One region of the Pseudocitrobacter sp. CD920760 genome, then DNA from elsewhere that is predicted to be linked to it. Evidence: predicted binding sites of a transcription regulator. Region 1 holds the regulator's gene; the other holds the start of a gene.
What was found. Region 1 encodes sigma-54, which starts transcription at its own class of promoters, with help from an activator protein. Its sites were predicted from a motif close to GTTGGCACANNTTTCGCTNT; they were not measured.
Positions count from the first base shown of each region.

Region 2: a site for sigma-54 is predicted at 2,280-2,299, ahead of norV (anaerobic nitric oxide reductase flavorubredoxin). Genes of this name have one in related genera too.

Region 1 is NZ_CM173490.1:4,632,876-4,637,087, reverse strand. It holds gene rapZ (RNase adapter RapZ) at 1-697, opposite strand, end outside; gene ptsN (PTS IIA-like nitrogen regulatory protein PtsN) at 731-1,219, opposite strand; gene hpf (ribosome hibernation promoting factor) at 1,276-1,563, opposite strand; gene rpoN (RNA polymerase factor sigma-54) at 1,586-3,019, opposite strand; gene lptB (LPS export ABC transporter ATP-binding protein) at 3,067-3,792, opposite strand; gene lptA (lipopolysaccharide ABC transporter substrate-binding protein LptA) at 3,799-4,212, opposite strand, start outside.
Region 2 is NZ_CM173490.1:4,112,046-4,116,257, forward strand. It holds gene gutQ (arabinose-5-phosphate isomerase GutQ) at 1-642, shown strand, start outside; gene norR (nitric oxide reductase transcriptional regulator NorR) at 639-2,159, opposite strand; gene norV (anaerobic nitric oxide reductase flavorubredoxin) at 2,346-3,794, shown strand; gene norW (NADH:flavorubredoxin reductase NorW) at 3,791-4,212, shown strand, end outside.

The DNA.
Region 1 (4,212 bases):
GCATAGGTAACCATAGCTCAAGATAGCTGCGGGTCTGGTAGATAAAGTTATGGACTTCCGTATGCCTGTCGAGGAATGCGGCAACCGGTTTATCGAGGCCGGTCATTGGGCGCAGTTTTGGATCCCAGTGCGGGTTTGGCAGGAAGCGTACGTCGAAGACGTAATCCGCATCGATAGGAATACCGTGCTTGAAGCCGAAGGATTCAAACACCATCGTCAGTTCGCGCTCGCGTTTGCCCAGCAGGCGGGTACGCAGCATTTCTGCCAGCTCGTGTACCGACATCTCGGAGGTATCGACGATAAGGTCCGCGCGTGAGCGCAGCGGCTCCAGCAGGTCGCTCTCTTTGTCGATGGCGCTCTCCAGTGACAGGTTTTTGCTGGAAAGCGGGTGCAGACGGCGCGTGTCGCTGTAACGACGGATCAGCGTATTGCGATCGGCATCAAGGAACAGCAGTTGTGGAGAAAATGCGTCCGGCAGATTTTCCATCGCTTTTTCGAAGATTTCCGGCGACTCCGGCATATTACGCACGTCGATACTGACGGCGGCGGAGATCTCCCGGTCGGCCAGCGTTTTCGCCAGCTCTGGCAGCAGGACTACCGGCAGGTTGTCCACACAGTAGAAACCCATATCTTCCAGCGCCCGTAAGGCCACGGATTTACCCGAGCCTGAGCGGCCGCTGACGATCATCAGTACCATGTACCGTTTCTCCTCAGTACGAACTCATTTCCCTTACGCTTCATCACTGTTTTCCGTTTCGGTGATGATTTGATAAAGCTCTTCGTCACTCTGCGCTGAGCGCAGGCGGCGGCAGATAGTTTTATCCGCCAGACGTTTCGCCACCAGTGAAAGCGTATGTAAGTGCGTTTTGGTTTGGTCCGCAGGCACCAGCAGAGCAAACAGCAGGTCGACAGGCTGATTGTCGATGGCGTCGAACGCGATCGGCGTTTCAAGCTGCACAAAAACGCCCACGGCGCGCAGCGTATCTTCTTCCAGCTTACCGTGTGGAATGGCGATGCCATTGCCAATGCCGGTACTGCCCATTTTCTCGCGGGTGAGAATCGCTTCAAACACCACCTGAGGAGGCAGACCTAACTGCTTTGCCGCCAGTTCACTGATGATTTCCAGCGCACGTTTTTTACTCTGGCAGTGAACAGCACTGCGGGTACATTCCTGGTTAAGCACATTGCTCAGTTGTAGAGCCGAATCGTTATTTATCATAATTTCACCTAAGCATCGCCCGACACTTTACCGGCATCGGGCGACCGCCCGGACAATTAGTGTTGTTTCAGTTTATCTTTATGTTTATTAAGCTGCCGCGCCAGTTTGTCGATCAACAGATCAATAGCAGCATACATGTCCTGCCCTTCCGCGCTGGCATGAAGTTCGCCCCCGTTAACATGCAGGGTCGCATCCGAGATGTGCGTCAATTTCTCCACTTTTAACACAATATAGACCTGATTGATCCTCTCAAAATACTGTTCCAGCTTCACGAATTTCGTGTTGATGAAATCGCGCAGGGCTTCAGTGATTTCGACGTTGTGTCCAGTGATGTTGAGCTGCATAGTGTCTTCCTTATCAGTTGAGTCACACCAGTTGTTTACGCTGGTTAGACGGCGGAATGGATAAAGACTCTCGGTACTTCGCAACGGTTCGACGGGCCACCATGATACCCTGATCGGAGAGCATGGAGGTCAGCTTACTGTCGCTCAGTGGTTTCGCGGGATTTTCCGCGGCAATCAATTTCTTCACCAGCGCGCGAATCGCCGTGGATGAGGCTTCACCGCCACCCTCAGTATTCACATGGCTTGAGAAGAAATACTTAAGCTCAAAAATACCGCGCGGGCTATGCAAATACTTCTGCGTAGTCACGCGTGAAATCGTGGACTCGTGCATCTCGACGGTCTGGGCGATATCCGCCAGCACCATCGGTTTCATATACTCTTCGCCGGACTCAAAAAACGCCTGCTGCTGCTCAACGATGCAGCGGCTGACGCGCAGCAACGTGTCGTTGCGGCTCTCAAGGCTTTTAATCAGCCACTTCGCATCCTGCAGATTACTGCGAATAAACTGGCTGTCGGCGTCGTTACGGACGTTGTTACACATGCCCGCGTAGTGCTGATTAATTTGCAAACGTGGAATGCTGTCGGCGTTGAGTTCCACCACCCAGCGGCCACTGACTTTGCGTACCAGCACATCAGGGATAACGTACTCCGGCTCGCCGGTCTGGATCGACTGACCCGGACGCGGATCCAGTGACTGAATCAGATCCACCGCTTCTTTCAACACGTCTTCTTTCAGACGCGTGACGCGCATTAACGATCGGAAATCGTGGTTGGCAAGCAGATCGAGATGGTCGCTGATGATCAGACGGGCTTCGGCGAGGCGGGGGGTTTCTTTGGCAAACTGAGAGAGCTGAATAAGCAGGCAATCGCGGAGATCGCGGGCGGCGACGCCCACCGGGTCAAATCGCTGGATCCGCTTAAGCACCGCTTCGACTTCATCCAGACCGATTTCGTCATCGCCCATGCTCTCGCGGATATCTTCCAGCGGGACGGTCAGATAACCGGTATCGTCAACGGCGTCGACGATGGAGGTGGCTATCGCCCGGTCTGTATCGGTAAACGGCGTGAGTTCCACCTGCCACATCAGGTAATCCTGGAGGGACTGGGTGGTTTCGCCCTGATAGACCGGCAGTTCGTCGTCCTGGTAATCTGCGCCAGTGCCTGAGGGCGTTCCGGCGGTGTAGATTTCATCCCAGCTGGCATCGAGCGGCAGCTCTTCCGGCATATCTTTCTGTTCGAGCGCGTCGGCGCTGTCTAACGTTTCGTTATCCGGCGTCTCTTTGGCATCGATTTCTTCATGAATATCGGTTTGCTCAAGCAGGGGATTACTCTCCAGCGCTTGCTGAAGTTCCTGCTGCAGTTCCAGCGTCGACAGCTGTAACAAGCGAATAGCCTGTTGCAGCTGTGGCGTCATGGCGAGCTGTTGGCTGAGCCTTAATTGCAAACCTTGCTTCATGTTCAGTGCGATAATCTCCGGCTAACCTCTCTCATGCTTCTACCCTATCAGAGTCTGAAGTCTTCCCCAAGATACACACGTTTAACATGTTCGTCTTGTAAGATCTCTGTCGGGGTGCCGTGGGCGATAAGCTGCCCCTGGCTGACGATATACGCACGCTCACACACCGCCAGCGTTTCGCGGACGTTGTGGTCAGTGATTAACACGCCGAGACCGCTGTCGCGCAGGTGCTCAATGATGTGTTTGATATCGATAACGGAGATCGGGTCAACGCCCGCAAACGGTTCATCCAGCAGGATAAATTTCGGATTTGCGGCCAGCGCGCGGGCGATCTCTACGCGGCGGCGTTCGCCCCCGGAGAGCGATTGACCCATGTTGTCGCGCAGGTGTTCGATGTGGAACTCTTCCATCAGCTCATTACAGCGGTCTTCGCGCTGTTCGCTGGTGAGATCGTCGCGAATTTGCAGCACCGCCATCAGGTTGTCATACACGCTCAGACGACGGAAAATGGACGCTTCCTGCGGCAGATAGCCAATCCCACGACGCGCACGGGCGTGCAGCGGCAGCAGGCTGATATCTTCGTCATCAATAATGATATTGCCCGCATCGCGCGGCACGATACCGACCACCATGTAGAAGGTGGTGGTTTTACCCGCGCCGTTCGGCCCAAGCAGACCCACAATCTCACCGGAGTTGACGGTCAGACTGACATCCTCTACCACGCGGCGGCCTTTGTAGGCTTTAGCCAGGTTCTTTGCAGTTAATGTCGCCATAACGAATTAGTTACTCTTCTTCTGTGCCGGAGCCTGGTCTTTGTTTTTGTCCTGCAACTGGGACGGAACCAGAACGGTCGTTACGCGTTTACCTTTTTCGCTAAACGCCTGCATTTTCTGTTCTTTAACCAGGTAAGTAATTTTGTCGCCCTTGATGTTGCTGTCGACCTGTTCCAGATACGCGTTACCGGTCAGCACCACGAAATCACTTTGCAGTTCATAGTGCATTTTGGCGGCGTGGCCTTTCACCGGCTTGCCGTTGTCCTGCATCTGGTAGAAGGTCGCCGGGTTACCGTAGCCGTCGATCACTTCTTTGCCTTTTTCGCCGCCAGGACGGGTCACCACCACCTTGTCGGCGTTAATTTTGATACTGCCCTGGGTCACAATAACGTTGCCGGTAAAGGTCACGATATTGCCCTG
Region 2 (4,212 bases), 520 kb from region 1:
ATCCCGCGTCTGGAAGAAAAATCCGTTGTTCTACTGGCGATGACCGGAAAATCCCACTCGCCGTTGGGTTTAGCCGCAAAAGCCGTTCTTGATATTTCCGTGGAGCGTGAAGCCTGCCCGATGCGTCTGGCCCCCACTTCCAGCACCGTGAATACGCTGATGATGGGCGATGCGCTGGCGATGGCCGTGATGCAGGCGCGGGGTTTCAATGAGGAAGATTTTGCCCGTTCGCATCCGGCTGGCGCGCTGGGCGCGCGCTTACTGAATAAAGTGCATCATCTGATGCGCCGCGATGCCGAGGTGCCGCAGGTGAGCATTCACGCCAGTATTATGGACGCGATGCTCGAACTGAGCCGCACCGGGCTGGGCCTGGTTGCCGTATGCGATGAGCAGTTGCAGGTGAAAGGCGTGTTTACCGACGGCGACCTGCGCCGCTGGCTGGTTGGCGGCGGCGCGCTGGCGGATAACGTGAGCCTGGCGATGACGGTGAACGGTACGACGCTGAATGCGCAGAGTCGCGCCATTGATGCTAAAGAACAACTGATGAAGAAAAAAATCAGCGCCGCGCCGGTGGTGGATGACAACGGCCAGTTGGTCGGCGCGATCAACCTGCAAAACTTCTATCAGGCCGGAATTCTTTAATCCTTCATTCCCAGACGTTTCGCCAGCCGATGCAGGTTGGCGACGTCTGTCTCCAGCGCCCGCGCGCTGGCGGCCCAGTTATTGTTGTTTTGCGACAGCGCCTGACGAATCATTTCACGCTGGAAGTGCTCGGTCGCGTCACGCAGGTTGTGACACACGGGTAACGCTGGCGCTTCACTTTCAAGGACTGGCGCAACCGTGCTTTCTTCAAACGTGAAATGCTGAGCTTCCAGAATCACTTCGCCACCGTTGCGCGTTGCGCGCGCCAGCACCACCGCGCGATGCACGGCATGTTCCAGCTCTCGCACGTTGCCCGGCCAGCCATAACTCAGCAAATGCGCCCGCGCCCCGGAGCTTAGAATCACGCGGGACAACCCGAGACGCAACCGACACTGTTCGCAGAAATAGCCCGCCAGCAGCACCACATCATCACCACGTTCACGCAGCGGTGGAACGGAGAGCGGGAAGACGCTCAGACGATGGAACAGATCGGCACGAAAACGCCCGGCCAGCACCTCTTCGCGTAGGTCGCGGTTGGTGGCCGCCAGAACGCGCACATCGACGCGCAGGCTACGGTCATCGCCGACGCGCTGAATATCGCCATACTGCAATACGCGCAGCAATTTGGCCTGCAACGCCAGAGACAGTTCGCCAATTTCATCGAGGAATAGCGTACCGTTATCGGCCATTTCAAACTTACCGCTACGGTTGCTGATTGCCCCGGTAAACGCGCCCTTTACATGGCCAAAGAGCTCACTTTCCGCCACGCTTTCCGGTAGCGCCGCACAGTTGAGATAGACCAGCGGGTTAGCCGCACGCGGCGATCCTTCATGAATCGATTTCGCCACCAGCTCCTTCCCGGTACCCGTTTCGCCACTAATCAACACATTGAGAGCGGACGCCGCGACGATTTCTATCTCTTTTTTCAGCTGCATCATATTCGGCGACAGGCCAATCATATCGGTATTGGCAACCGGCTCAAAGGCGGCAGGCGTTCCCGGCAGCATATTCTGACTTTCCAGCTGTTCAATCAGCAGCGCGTTGCTGAGTGCCCCGGCGGCCAATGCAGATATCAGTCGCAGCTCTTCATCGCTGAAGACATCAAACTGTGCCGGCTCCATCGCATCGAGCGTCAGCGCGCCAATCAGATTCTGCCCGGCAAACAGCGGCAGCCCGACACAGGCATGCACTTTCAGGCTCTCCTGACCGGGAATTAATCCATCATAGGGGTCGGGTAAATCGCTGTCTGCGGGGAAGCGGACGACATCTCCGGCGCGGGCGATGGCTTCCAGACGCGGATGCCCTTCCAGAGTAAAGCGACGACCCAGCACATCCTGCGCCAGCCCGTCGATTGCCAGCGGGATAAATTGCCGCGCATCGTAGCGAAGCAGCGCCGAGGCGTCGCATTCCAGTATCTGACGCAGCGTGGTGATTAAACGCTGAAAGCGATCCTGATGCCCAACCCCACTTTGTAGCTCGATGGCGATATTCGCCAGTACATCGACCGAGAAACTCATGATGACCTCATTGTCTTTTTGACAATGCATATTGTCATATCGACCATACCAATAACAGTCATTTTGACAATAAAAATGCACGATAAAATATTAAAAATATATAAAACAACAAGTTAAAAAGTTGGCACGCAACCTGCAATAAGCAAAACATCTTTTTTAAAAACACTGCATTTGATTGAGGTTGCTATGTCTATTCTGGTTAAAAATAACATTCATTGGGTTGGCCAACGTGACTGGGAAGTGCGTGATTTTCACGGTACCGAATATAAAACGCTGCGCGGTAGCAGCTACAACAGCTATCTGATCCGTGAAGGTAAAAATGTCCTGATCGACACCGTTGACCACAAATTCAGCCGCGAATTCGTGCAGAACCTGCGCAGCGAAATCGACCTGAACGACATCGACTACATCATTATCAACCACGCGGAAGAAGACCACGCCGGTGCGCTGACCGAGCTGATGTCTTACATTCCGAACACCCCGATTTACTGCACCACCAACGCCATTGATTCCATCAACGGTCACCACCACCATCCGGAATGGAATTTCCATACGGTGAAAACCGGTGACAGCCTGGATATCGGTAACGGCAAACAATTGATCTTCGTTGAAACCCCGATGCTGCACTGGCCGGACAGCATGATGACTTACATGACTGGCGACGCGGTTCTGTTCAGTAACGATGCCTTTGGCCAGCACTACTGCGACGAACGTCTGTTCAACGACGAAGTGGATCAGACCGAACTGTTTGAACAGTGCCAGCGCTACTACGCCAATATCCTGACGCCGTTTAGCCGCCTGGTAACGCCAAAAATTACCGAGATCCTCGGCTTCAACCTGCCGGTCGATATGATTGCCACCTCCCACGGTGTGGTATGGCGTGACAATCCGACGCAAATCGTTGAACTGTATCTGAAATGGGCGGCCGATTATCAGGAAGACCGCATCACTATTTTCTACGACACCATGTCGAACAACACCCGCATGATGGCGGACGCGATTGCTCAGGGCATCAACGAAGTTGACCCACGCGTGGCGGTGAAAATCTTCAACGTTGCCCGCAGCGATAAAAACGAAATCCTGACCAATGTTTTCCGTTCTAAAGGTGTGCTGGTCGGTACTTCAACCATGAACAACGTGATGATGCCGAAAATTGCCGGTCTGGTCGAAGAGATGACAGGTCTGCGTTTCCGTAACAAACGCGCCAGCGCATTCGGTTCACATGGCTGGAGCGGCGGCGCGGTTGACCGTCTCTCTACCCGCTTGCAGGATGCGGGCTTTGAAATGTCACTGAGCCTGAAAGCCAAATGGCGCCCGGACTTTGACGCGCTGGAAGTGTGCCGCGAACACGGTCGGGAAATCGCCCGCCAGTGGGCGCTTGCGCCGCTGCCGGAGGTGAGTGCCAAAGTCACAACCGCGCAGGAAGAATGCGCCTGTGCCGCAGCGGCAGCCGCTGACCTCGGCCCAAGCATGCAGTGCAGCGTCTGCCAGTGGATTTACGATCCGGCAAAAGGCGAGCCGAACCAGGATGTCCAGCCGGGCACGCCGTGGAGCGACGTGCCAGACAACTTCCTGTGCCCGGAATGCTCACTGGGTAAAGATGTCTTCGATGTGCTGGCCACGGAGGCAAAATGAATAATGGCATCGTGATCATCGGGTCGGGCTTCGCGGCCCGCCAACTGGTGAAAAATATTCGCAAACAGGATGCTGCCGTGCCGCTGACCTTGATCGCCGCCGACAGTATTGATGAGTACAACAAGCCAGACCTCAGCCACGTCGTCAGCCGGGGGCAAACCGCCGCCGACCTGACGCTGCAAACCGCGGGCGAGTTTGCCGAGCAGTACAATCTGAATCTCTTTCCACAAACTTGGGTAAGCGACATCGACGCACGGGCCAAAGTGGTGAAAAGTCAGGACAGAGAGTGGCGCTACGACAAACTGGTGCTGGCGACAGGCGCATCAACCATCGTACCGCCGGTTCCCGGAAAAGAGCTGATGCTGACCCTCAACAGCCAGCAGGAATTCGGGGCCGCGCAGAGTATCCTGCGTGATGC